2 linked regions of the Methanococcus vannielii SB genome follow. Each later gene encodes a partner of the first gene's protein in a complex. Links are inferred from orthologs where the notes say so. Each region holds a gene or a part of one and is shown in the gene's direction. Other genes may lie near its edges.

Region 1 (5,843 bases):
AAAAATGCCTTTTTTTACGGTATTGGAATCTCCATAATTTCATTTATAATTTACAAAATAGGAATCTTTGAAGTTTACAACGTCTTAAAGTCTGCAGATATAAAAATTTACCTGTTTGCAGTTTTAATATATCTTTTAACCCTTTTCGCAATTTCAGTTCGTTGGAATTATCTTTTGGGGCTAAATGGATATCATGCAGGATTTAAAAATCTGGTTCTTTTAATTACCATGGGACAATTTATAAATAACGTAACTCCATCAATGAAAGGTGGCAGTGAACCATTTCGTGCATATTATCTTTCAAAGCTTGAGAACATACCCTATCACGTTTCATTTTCGACAGTAGTTATAGAACGGCTTTTGGATAGTGTAGTATTTCTAATGCTCACGTTTTTTGTTATAATTTATTTTACAATAAAAGGAATGATTTACACAGGTTTTTTTATAATTGCATGGATATTAGTCGTTTTTGTTACTTTTGGAATACTATATATTGCAATGCATAAGAAGTTGGCATTTAAAATTACATTACGCATTGCAAAAATCGTTACAAAGTTTTCTTCAAAAAAGATAGATGAAAAAAAAATAAATGATACAATCAAAAAATTTCAAGAGAGTATGCTTTTTTTTAAAGAACGAAAAAAAGGAATGATAAATTCGTTAATGTTATCTATTATTTGGTGGTTTTTAGATATTTTAAGAATATATACACTTTTTATAGCCATAAATACAAATTTAAATTTTATTACTGTTTCATCAACATATCTTGTAGCACTGCTTGTTGGAGTTTTACCAACATTACCTGGGGGACTTGGAACAAGTGACACTGCAATGATTGCAATGTATTCATTTTTTAATATCCCCTATTCAAAAGCTGCTGCTGGAACGTTACTTGATAGATCTATATCGTATATTTTTGTTACAATTGTAGGTTCAGTTGCATTTAAAATAATAAAAAAGAAATCTAAAAATCAAAATTATGAAATAGAATGCTAGTTAGATTAAGGTGAAAAAAATGAACAACTTTAACATGATCATTGGTAGAATTGTGCGGTCAATTGAAGCATTTAAAGGCTCTAAGCCAGTAATAAATAAGGATGAAGTTCTTGCAGTAAGGAGTATATGTAAGGATAAAAAAATTGATGAATATCCTTCAATAAAAGAATATCTAATGGATAAATTAGTTGAAAACGATTTTGAAATTGTAAATGATGAGGAAATTTTAGAAATGGTTATACGGATAAACGAGGCACTTGGGACAAGTGATACATATACTGATGAATTTGCATTTGATGGCGTAAAAAGTACTTTTGAAGCTATGGGTTGTGTTTGTGACTATGCCGTTGGAAAAAAAGGAAGTACTTATGTTGGAATAAGTATGTGGTTTGAAAAGGAGCTAAAGGAACCAAAATTTGTGGAAGTAATTTGTGTATAACTTTGAAATAAATAAAAATAAATAAAATAATAAATGTAATAAGGCAATAATCCAAAAATTTATTTTTTATTTTTATTTGATTTAACTTCTTTAACCGTATTTTTAATAAATTCGACTACCTTTTCAAGTCCTTCTGTATTTTTTATGGAGGTAAGTAAAACTTCCATATCCTTATTAATGGTTTTTGCATCGTTGAACATCTTAACTGGGTCGGAACCAACGGCTTTTGCAATATCTATTTTATTGATTATTGTTAAATCCGCAGTTTTAAATATTTCAGGATGTTTTTCAACAGTATCGTCTCCTTCACTCACGCTTACTACTACCGTTCGTTTATGCGTTCCAAGGTCAAAATCTGTTGGGCATATTAAGTTTCCAACGTTTTCAATGAATATAATGTCTAAATTATCGAGGTCAAGGTCTAAATAGGAATGTCCAACTTGATGTGAATCAAGATGACACTCTTTTCCCGTATTTAATGGAATTACTTTTACACCGTGCCTTTCCATTCTTCCAGCATCGTACTTTGCAATGACATCTCCTGCAATACATGCAATTTTATATTCATCTTTTAATTCATTAATTAAAAATTCGATTAAAAGGGTTTTACCACTGCCGATTGCACCCATGAAGTCAAATGCTGCAATTCCATGGGAATTTAATAATTCTCGATTTTTATCCGCATGCTTTTTATTGGCTTTAAGGATATCTTTTCCGATATTAAGTACATCAACGAAATGCATATTTTGTCACCTAAATATACTAAACTTTCATCACTTTAAAATATATACCTGATTCTATCTTCTTTTATAAAAAATAGTACCATTTAAAAGTTAGTTCAGTACTGTGTTAATTATATTATGTTACCATTAGATTAATATATTAATTTTAACTATTTACTATTAAATATCGTCTGAGTGATACCTTGAATCAAGACAAAAGTTTTTTTACTGTATTTATCGTTTTATCAGCGCTTTTGTTGTTGTTCTTAGTTTTACCTCTTTTAAACATGATTTTAAATCCCGGAAATATCCAGAATGCAATTTTTGATTCTGAAGTAATCAATTCTCTTTTGATAAGTCTAAAAGCTGCTGGAACTGCAACCGTAATTGCATTATATATTGGGGTTCCAATTTCATACCTTCTTTCAAGGTACCATTTTTTTGGAAAAAATGTTGTAGAGGCAATTATTGATATTCCAATGGCAATACCTCACGCAGTAATCGGGATAATGATTTTGGCATTTTACTATGGTACTTCAATTGGCAGAGGATTTGAAAGCATTGGCTTTAAAATTGTTGATAATTTTTGGGGAATTGTTACAGTAATGCTTTATGTTGGCCTTCCTTACATGGTAAATAGTGCAAGGGATGGCTTTTTAATGGTTGATGAGGAACTAGAAAACGTTTCAAGGACACTTGGGGCATCTAGGGCAAAAACATTTTTTAAAATATCCCTTCCCTTAATTAAAAATAATATTGTTTCAGGAAGCATTCTTACATTTGCAAGAGGGATTAGTGAAGTAGGGGCAATACTAGTTATAGCTTACTTTCCAAAAACAGCGCCTGTACTAATTCTTGACCGGTTTAATCAGTATGGATTAACTGCATCAAAGCCTATTTCAGTTATAATGATAATTTTAAGCATACTTTTGTTCTCAGTATTTAGGCTTGTACGATATAAACAAAAGTAATTGGTGAAAATCATGCTAAAACTGGAAAACGTATCTAAATCATGGAAAGAATTTAAATTAAGTAATATAAGCCTTGAAATGGATAAAAATTACTGTATTTTACTTGGGCCAAGCGGTGCTGGAAAATCTGTTATAATACAATGTATTACTGGAATTATTAAACCTGATTCAGGAAAAATATATTTTAATGGTGAAGACATAACAAACTTACCTCCTGAAAGAAGAAATTTCGGTTATGTTCCCCAAAATTATGCCCTTTTTCCAAACATGAGTGTTTATAAAAATATTGCTTATGGAATGAAAATAAGGGGTAGATCTAAATTAGAAATCGATAAAAAAGTCTTAGACATTTCGGAATTTTTAGGTATAACTCGTATTTTGAATAGGAAACCTTTAACATTAAGTGGTGGCGAACAACAAAGAACCGCAATTGCAAGAGCTCTTGTACTTGACCCTAAAATTTTACTGCTCGATGAACCGACCGCTGCATTGGATACAAGTATTAAGGAAAACGTTATATCTGAACTAAAAAAAATTGGGGAAATAGTTCCAGTAGTTCATATTACACACGATTTTGTTGAAGCAAGGACGCTTGGAAACCAGATTGCGATACTAATAAATGGAGAATTAAATGATTTTGGAGATTCAGAAATATTTAAAACCCCAAAAAATGAAAAAATAGCGAAATTTTTAGGCTACAACCTCGTAAAAATTGAAAATAAAAATTATGCTGTAGCTCCTGAAGAAACTGTTGTTAAAAGGCCAAATGAAGTTCAAAATCCTATTGAACAACATTATTTTGGAAAAGTTGAATCTATTGTAGATTTTGGATATTATCGAAAATTAAATGTAAAAATTGATGAATATAGTGTAAAATGTATTACAAAAGGTACAAATAACTTGAAAATTGGGGAAGACGTAAAAGTTTTTTACAAGCGAAAAATATCTCTTAATTAACTTTATTTTATTAATATTTTTTATACTATTTTTTAAATTTACATCTTTAAATATTATTTAATACTTACTCAATATAATTTCAAAGCAAAAAATGTATAATACATGTTATTAAAGTATAATTGGTGAATAATTATGGGATACCGTGAAAACATATTTAGTTTTAACCACATTGAAATAAAAGACTTGATTATTTCTTCATTTTTAATCGCACTTGTATTTATCTGGCCAAGGGGATTTCCAACGTTAAATACTGGCTTTTTAGCTCAGTTCATAGCTACATTTTTTACAGTTGGACTTGCATTTATATTACACGAACTCGCCCATAGAACAGTTGCAAGAAAATTTGGAGCTTGGAGTGAATTTAGGGCATGGTATGAAGGACTTGCAATTGCAATAGTTTTAAAAATAATTTTGGGATTTACATTTATTGCACCTGGGGCAGTATATATTCATAAAGATTATTTAACAACAAAAGAAAACGCCCTTATTTCCTTAGCTGGACCTTTAACAAATGTAACACTTGCAATTTTATTTTTGATACTACCAATACCTCCAATAATTTTTTCAGGACATTATATCGATATTTCAGGATATGGGTACTATGTAAACATGTTTTTGGCATTTTTCAATATGCTTCCAATATATCCGTTTGACGGTTCAAAAGTAATCTCTTGGAATTTTTTAGTATGGCTTTTAATATTTATTCCCCTATTTGTACTGACGTTCTTCTAAAAAACATGGAATGATAAAATGGAATTTGACCTATGGGTTAGAATTATTAAAGAAAGTATCGAACAAAAGAATGTTGACCCTTGGAACGTCAACATCTCTGAGATAACGGATCAATACCTTGGAACCATAAGAGAACTTAGAAAATTTGATATACGGCTTTCTGCAGATGTCGTACTGGTTGCAGGGATTTTACTTCGTTTAAAATCGCAAGTACTTTATGGGGAGTGTGAAAATGCGTTTAAAGAGGAAGTTGAAGATAATTATGACGATGAAGAATATTTAGATGAAGAATATTTAGATGACCAAATAGTTGAACCTATTGAAAAAAAACAAAAAGAGCCAAAACTGGAAAATATGACCTTAGATGGCCTTATCAGTACCCTTAAAACTGAACTTAAAAAAATTAAGGAAATAAAACCCCGCAAAAAAAGAGAAATTGTACGGCCAACCGAATTATATAGGTTAGTTGAAGAAATGATTGAAGAAGACGATATTTCCGATCTAATGGAATTTATGATTTTGGAATTAAAAAAATCAGGCGGAAAATTTATATTTCAAAATAAATTTAAAACAAGGGATGAATTAATAAAAAATTTTCTACCTGTATTATATCTTGCAAATGATGGAAAAATTGATTTAGAGCAGGAAACTTTATTTGAAGAATTAAGCATCGAATTAAAAAAATAATATTTTTATTATACTTTTTTAAACTTATTAAGATTATTGCAAACCATATCAAAAAAATCAAATCGAAATAGTTATATATACCTTCATAGTCATATACATACCGAAGCAGTACATTTTAAAACCAAACATATTAAAAATGAGGTGTAGTTATGGCACAACCAGGAGTTTTACCTGAAAACATGAAAAGGTATATGGGAAGAGATGCTCAGAGAATGAACATTTTAGCAGGAAGGATTATCGCAGAAACCGTAAGATCAACACTCGGCCCAAAAGGAATGGACAAAATGTTAGTTGACGATTTAGGTGACGTTGTTGTTACAAACGACGGAGTTACAATCT
Region 2 (5,837 bases), 110 kb from region 1 along the record:
GTTCAAAATCGCCCTCTTTTAAATTACTGTTCATTATATACAGCATTGAAATTCCAATAATCAGGGAATTTTTAGTTTCAAGGGGGTTAAATCGTAAAAAATCTGAAAAATTTACTTTTACATAAGTATCAGTTCTGTAATCTTGAGTTATAAGGTAATTTAATGAAGAATATATTTCTTTCCAGTTCTGTGTTTTAACGTCAATTTTTTTTGGTAATTCATCTTTTTTACTCTTAAGATATTCAATAAGTTCTTTTTTCTCAGCTAAAATTCTAACTGCACTGGAATTTTTCACATGCATTAATATTTCCATTGAAAGCTCCGTAATTTTATCATCTGCTTGAGGATATATTAAAAATTCATTTACTACCTTCATTATTTTAGAATTTAATGTAAATCCTTCAGAAATATAACTTAAAACTTCTTTTAATCTATAAATACGCCTTGGAATCATTAATTCTTTTAAATCAGAATAAATGGCTTTTTCCCTAATTTCTGGAACTTTTTCAAAATTATTACGCATTAAATCAATAATTTCTCTTGCAAGAGGGTATTTATTTTCTATTTTTTTTAAGTCTGAAAATATGTAAAAGTAATCCTCATTTACAGTATTACTTTTTAAAAACTCAAGTAACTTTAAAATATTTTCTTCATCATTTTCAGAAATAAAATGCCTTAATTTTAATTTTAAACGTAAAATTGCAGGTTTAGTCATCCCCTGTTCAGATACTGCTTTTTTTAAGATTTGGTATCTTTCATCAATACTATTTTTCTCATAATCAAGTAAATATTTTGAATCAGGGAATTTTTCAAGTGTATTTTTCGATATTTTTCGAACTGTTTGAAATTTATCTGTAATATACTTAGTAATAAGTTCTTTTTTTAATTTATTTTGTAATTCGTAATTTTCTAAAATTTCAGGATATTTTTTAATTAATTTATTATAAAATATAGAATAAAGAATTCTAACTTCAAAATGGAAGTCATCAAAATTTGGTAGTATTTCTAAAATAATTTTTTTTGAAATATCACTACGCCTATCAAGAATTATTAAAAGTGCCCAAATTCCAACTGTTCTAACAAGATAAGATTTGTCATTAAGTAATTTTTTAATAACGTTATAAGTAAAATTTGTATTTTTTGGAATTACGTATAATAAATTTCCAATCTTTATCCCGTAATTATATCTTTCAAACCAATCTTTTGATTTAAGGTATTTTTCAAAATCCTTAAATTGACTATATCTTATACCTTCGTCAAGATTTAAAAAGTCTTTTATTAATTCTTCATTAAAATAAGGATTCAATTCAACTTTAAAATTATCATATTCACCTATTGAACACAATACATTAATTGTAGTATAATAACAAATAGAATTATATTTCATTAACGCTTTTACATCTTTTGAATTCATTACTTCTTTAATTCTTAAATTTAACTCATTTTTCCCCATTAATGAAAAAAAATAAAGTGATTCAAGGCAATAGTAACTTGTAATGTAATTTTTAAACGTTAATGAGGTTATAATATTATTTTTAATAATTTTTGAAGCTTTAGATGTATCCACGTTAAAAATTGAAATTATTTTTGAATAACTAGAAAGCAAAACTGCATCATATATATCTTCTTTAGACAATTCTTCGATATTTTTAATAATTTCTAAACAATAATATTTTGAAAGTTCAATATCATTATTTAGTATTTCAACTAATATTTTTGAATTTTCTTTAAGAGTAATTGCAGAAATAAACCTTATTTTTTTATCTGGACTTTTAAGATTATTTAATAGTTTGATTGCATCTTCTTTATTTATTTTATTCTTTAAACTAAAAACTGCAAGGTTATTAAATGAATTTACGTCTAAAACAGTATATTCACAATTTAAATCTTCTAGTAAGAATTTTAAGTCTTTTAAAATTGATCTATCAATATTTTCAAATCCATCTATAATTCCTTGTGAGACTACTTTTAAAAGCTTGTATTTTGAGTTTATAGAAATCATTGAAAGTTCAAGAAGGGAATTTTTAAGATATTCTGGCGATGAAAGGGAAATGAATCCTAAACTAAGTAGTGAACGCATAGCTTCAAGGCCATTTTTTGAATATAGATTAGATGTGTTTTTAACAACAATATTATCGATTATTTTTGGGTCAAGGGATTCTATAATCTGTTCTGAAACTTCTTTTATGATATTATTTGAAAACTGTGCATTTATGTATATATAAACTAATAAATACTTTGTAATATTGGGATATTTTGAAAATACTAATTTTAGCGAGTTTAATAGGCTTAAACTAACAGCAATATTTTGGTCATTATTTAAGTAAATAATTTTTTGGAGAATATTTTTAATATCGATTTCCCCAAGGTAACTTACAATTTTTGAAGCTTCAACCCTTTCTTTATAATTATTTGAGCTAGCGTATTTATTAAATAATTCTAAAAGCTCTTTTGAGTCCATTTCTTTGTACATTTTTCCCCTTTAAATGACTAGTTAGTTATTTAGGCATTATTTAATTAATAATTAATAATTATATGTTTTTTATAAACCTTGAAAATTTTTTGATACCTTATTAATTTTACCGAAAAATTCCGATTTATCCGTACAAATTATTCATGAAATTTTTTTATTTTTCCAATTAAATTCTTAAAATTTTTTACCTACTTTTATTGTACGATTTTCATGAAATAATATCTTTTTTACTCTATATATCGATTATTATACATTTTAATCACATGTTAATTTAATGTTAAATACATAACAAATTAATTTGAATAAAAGCTAATTTTGAACGTAATATTATATACTTACTAAAATTTATTTTGAAATATGTTAAACTTTACTAAATTACTTTTAAATTCATAACGTAATTTATATATACCGTTTTTATGTAAAAGTTTAGTGTAATCTTTAAAAGGTGGTATATTGAATAGAAAACTCTTTTTAGCTTCGAGCATGATCGGATTACTTTTAGTCCTATCATTTAGTGGCTGTATTGATTTTGGATCTGAAGAAACAAAAGTATTGAAAATATTTCATGCTGGAAGTTTAGCAGTCCCATTTGAAGAATATGAAAAAATGTACGAAGAACAGAATAAAAATGTTGATGTTCAAAGGGAAGCTGCAGGTAGTGTTGCATGCGTTAGGAAAATAACTGATTTAAATAGAAATGCACATGTACTTGCATCTGCGGATTATAAAGTAATTCCTGAAATGATGATGCCAGAATATGCAGATTGGTATGTAATGGTCTCAAAAAATGAAATTGTTATTGCATATACTGAAATGAGTAAGTATAATAATGAAATTAATGGTGAAAACTGGTACGAAATTTTTAAAAGAGACGGTGTAAAATACGGATTTTCAAGTCCAAATGACGATCCTTGCGGGTACCGAACTCAAATGATAATCCAGTTGTCAGAACTTTACTATAATGATTCAACAATATATGACGAATTAATACTTGCTAATACTAACTTTAAAGTTGATGAAAATGACGATGGTACGTATCTTATAAGAAGTCCCAAGTCAATCACTGTAAATGAGGAACGGGTATTTTTAAGAAGTAAAGAAGTAGACCTCTTAGGCCCGCTTCAAGCTTACGCATATGATTACCTGTTTATATATAAGAGTGTAGCAGACCAGCACGGTTTAAAATACGTTGAATTACCAAATGAAATAAATTTAGGGGACTACAAAAGTGAAGAATTTTATTCGAAAGTAAGTATAACGTTAGAAGGCCAAAATGCGACTTACATGGCAACACCAATAGTTTACGGGTTAACGGTTCCTAAAAATGCAGAAGATAGGGATTTAGGAATTAGTTTTGTTAAACTTGTGCTAAACCATCCAGAAGTATTTGAAAATGCAGGACAACCTGCAATTAACCCTGCAATCGGGGTTGGAAATGTTCCAGATGAATTAAAATCCCTTGTAACAATGGGTTAAATATAAATTCTTTTAAATAATTTTTTAATTTATTTTGAAATTCACTGTTTTTATATGTTCAAGAACTTTTATTGCACTCATTGCAACCCCTTCAACTTCAATTCCACCAACCCCTTTTACCCCATCGCCAACTAGGAAAAAATTATCTTTGATTATCGGGTTTAAATCAGTCCCATTTGAAGCATGGTTTACTGGCCAACCATTGTTGTAACTTTGAATGGATAATATTTCGTAATCTTTATCAATAAAAAGATTTTCAATATCCTCTAAAACAATATCTATTTCAGATTTAGTGTTACTTTTAAGTTGTGTTGCATGGAGCATTATTAAGTTATGGCCCTCTTTTGCAAGACTTTTATCTACATTTGAAGGCTGGTTTAATCCATTTATTCGTTCTGAATCGGCGGTAAAAATTACGCTTGCGCCATTTACCATATTAGATTTAGTTGCTACATTTACTTTTATTCCTTTTGAAGGAACCGGCTTTTTTTGAATGAAATTAATATTTGACATTTTCTCAGTTTCAGTTGGAGAAGCATTACTAATAATTATATCAAACTCTTTAGAATCAATGTATCCTTTATTCTCTTCAATTTCTATTTTTGAAACTTCATGGTTTAACAGTATTTTACCATTATTTTTATTAATTATTTCAACTAAACTATCAATTACTCCTTTGCATCCCCCAATCGGAATTCCGGGGCCTCCAAATTTACTATGGAGCTTTTGTATCTCCAAAATTTCAGACATCGGCGTTTCATATGCATTTAAACTTAGTGCCCAGCCTGTAAATGAATTTCCAACTAAAAGTGCAGTTGGGCACCCTTCTAAGAACTCGCCAAACGATATATTTTTATCTACCCGTCCAAATTTTAAATTTGCAGCAAGTTTTAATGCGTTTAGTTTTTCTTTAGTAGTTACCGTCTTAAAAAGGTCTTTATAGATGTGATTTTTTCCATTTAATCTAAAATAACCTTCCGGTTCTGCATTTACTATTTTTACGTTACTTCCAATATTTTTTAAAGCTTGCGCAAGGTATCCGTCATTTCCATGGGGTATCATATGTAGGGCTCCAGTAGTTATCTGAAATCCTTTATAAGGGATATTTGTAAACCTTCCACCAATAAAAGGGAGACGTTCATAGATTGTAACATCGTGTGTTTTTGATAGTTCTGCCCCACACAAAAGCCCGCCAAGTCCCGCACCAATAATTCCGATTCTCATAAAAATCACTTAAAAACGTTAAAAAATATAGGATTTAAAAAAGTATTATTTAACCATACATCGTGGTTAAGTGGGCAATTCCTTCTTCGGATTTTTCTTTTTTACCTGTAACCTTTAAAAGCGCTTCTTTAAAGTCTTTTGTTGTTACGTATTCCCTTCCTTCCCGTATCGCAAACATACCTGCTTCAGTACATACTGCTTTAATGTCTGCACCGACCATATTTTCAGCCATTTTTGCAATTTCTCTTAAGTCAACGGATTTAATGTTCATTTTATCGGTGTGTATTTTGAATATTTCAAGTCTTCCATCTTCATCAGGAGCAGCTATTTCTATAATTCTATCAAATCTCCCAGGTCTAAGGATTGCAGGGTCTAAAATATCAGGCCTATTCGTTGCAGCAATTATTTTTACATCGCCTCTTGAATCAAAGCCATCCATTTCAGCAAGAAGCTGCATCAAGGTTCTTTGAACTTCCCTATCTCCGCCTGTTAAAGATTCCGTTCTTTTACTTGCAACTGCATCGATTTCATCAATAAAGATGATACAAGGTGACTTTTCTTTTGCAAGTTTGAATACGTCCCTTACAAGTTTTGCCCCTTCTCCAATGAACTTTTTAACAAGTTCTGAACCAACTACCCTTACAAATGAAGCATTGGTTTCACG

Evidence for each region.
Region 2: the proteins of wtpB (region 1) and wtpA are in contact, whole or in part, in a crystal structure (PDB 2ONK), measured with the Archaeoglobus fulgidus proteins. The link is inferred for Methanococcus vannielii SB from one-to-one orthologs. Residues at the interface, in WP_010877607.1 of Archaeoglobus fulgidus: Asp44, Pro45, Ala46, Leu107, Gly111, Ser112, Ser113, Lys123, Val125, Asp126, Tyr208, Tyr209, Leu216, Glu219, Arg220, Tyr221, Leu222, Ser223, Glu224, Gly225; in WP_010877608.1 of Archaeoglobus fulgidus: Arg75, Glu79, Leu80, Arg144, Ser202, Glu203, Arg204, Lys209, Met213, Ile214, Arg215, Leu224, Glu226, Ser227, Gly228, Glu229.

The regions. Positions count from the first base shown.
Region 1 is NC_009634.1:859,522-865,364, reverse strand. What follows is about bases 1,414-4,244. They hold wtpB (tungstate ABC transporter permease WtpB), read left to right. Parts: upstream 1,414-2,360; coding sequence 2,361-3,128; downstream 3,129-4,244. Other genes in these bases: MEVAN_RS04230 (site-2 protease family protein), read left to right, coding at 4,218-4,244; MEVAN_RS04235 (ATP-binding cassette domain-containing protein), read left to right, coding at 3,141-4,085; hypB (hydrogenase nickel incorporation protein HypB), read right to left, coding at 1,495-2,178; MEVAN_RS04250 (DUF2120 family protein), read left to right, coding at 1,414-1,435. Also shown: MEVAN_RS04255 (UPF0104 family protein), read left to right, coding at 1-996; more of MEVAN_RS04250, read left to right, coding at 1,016-1,413; more of MEVAN_RS04230, read left to right, coding at 4,245-4,817; MEVAN_RS04225 (segregation and condensation protein A), read left to right, coding at 4,836-5,504; thsA (thermosome subunit alpha), read left to right, coding at 5,654-5,843. UniProt on the Methanocaldococcus jannaschii protein: Part of the ABC transporter complex WtpABC involved in molybdate/tungstate import. Probably responsible for the translocation of the substrate across the membrane.
Region 2 is NC_009634.1:967,789-973,625, reverse strand. The notes cover bases 2,128-4,952. They hold wtpA (tungstate ABC transporter substrate-binding protein WtpA), read left to right. Parts: upstream 2,128-2,956; coding sequence 2,957-3,949; downstream 3,950-4,952. Other genes in these bases: MEVAN_RS04850 (NAD(P)-binding protein), read right to left, coding at 3,974-4,952; MEVAN_RS04860 (hypothetical protein), read right to left, coding at 2,128-2,473. In the rest of the region: more of MEVAN_RS04860, read right to left, coding at 1-2,127; more of MEVAN_RS04850, read right to left, coding at 4,953-5,173; MEVAN_RS04845 (proteasome-activating nucleotidase), read right to left, coding at 5,223-5,837. UniProt on the Methanocaldococcus jannaschii protein: Part of the ABC transporter complex WtpABC involved in molybdate/tungstate import. Binds tungstate and molybdate.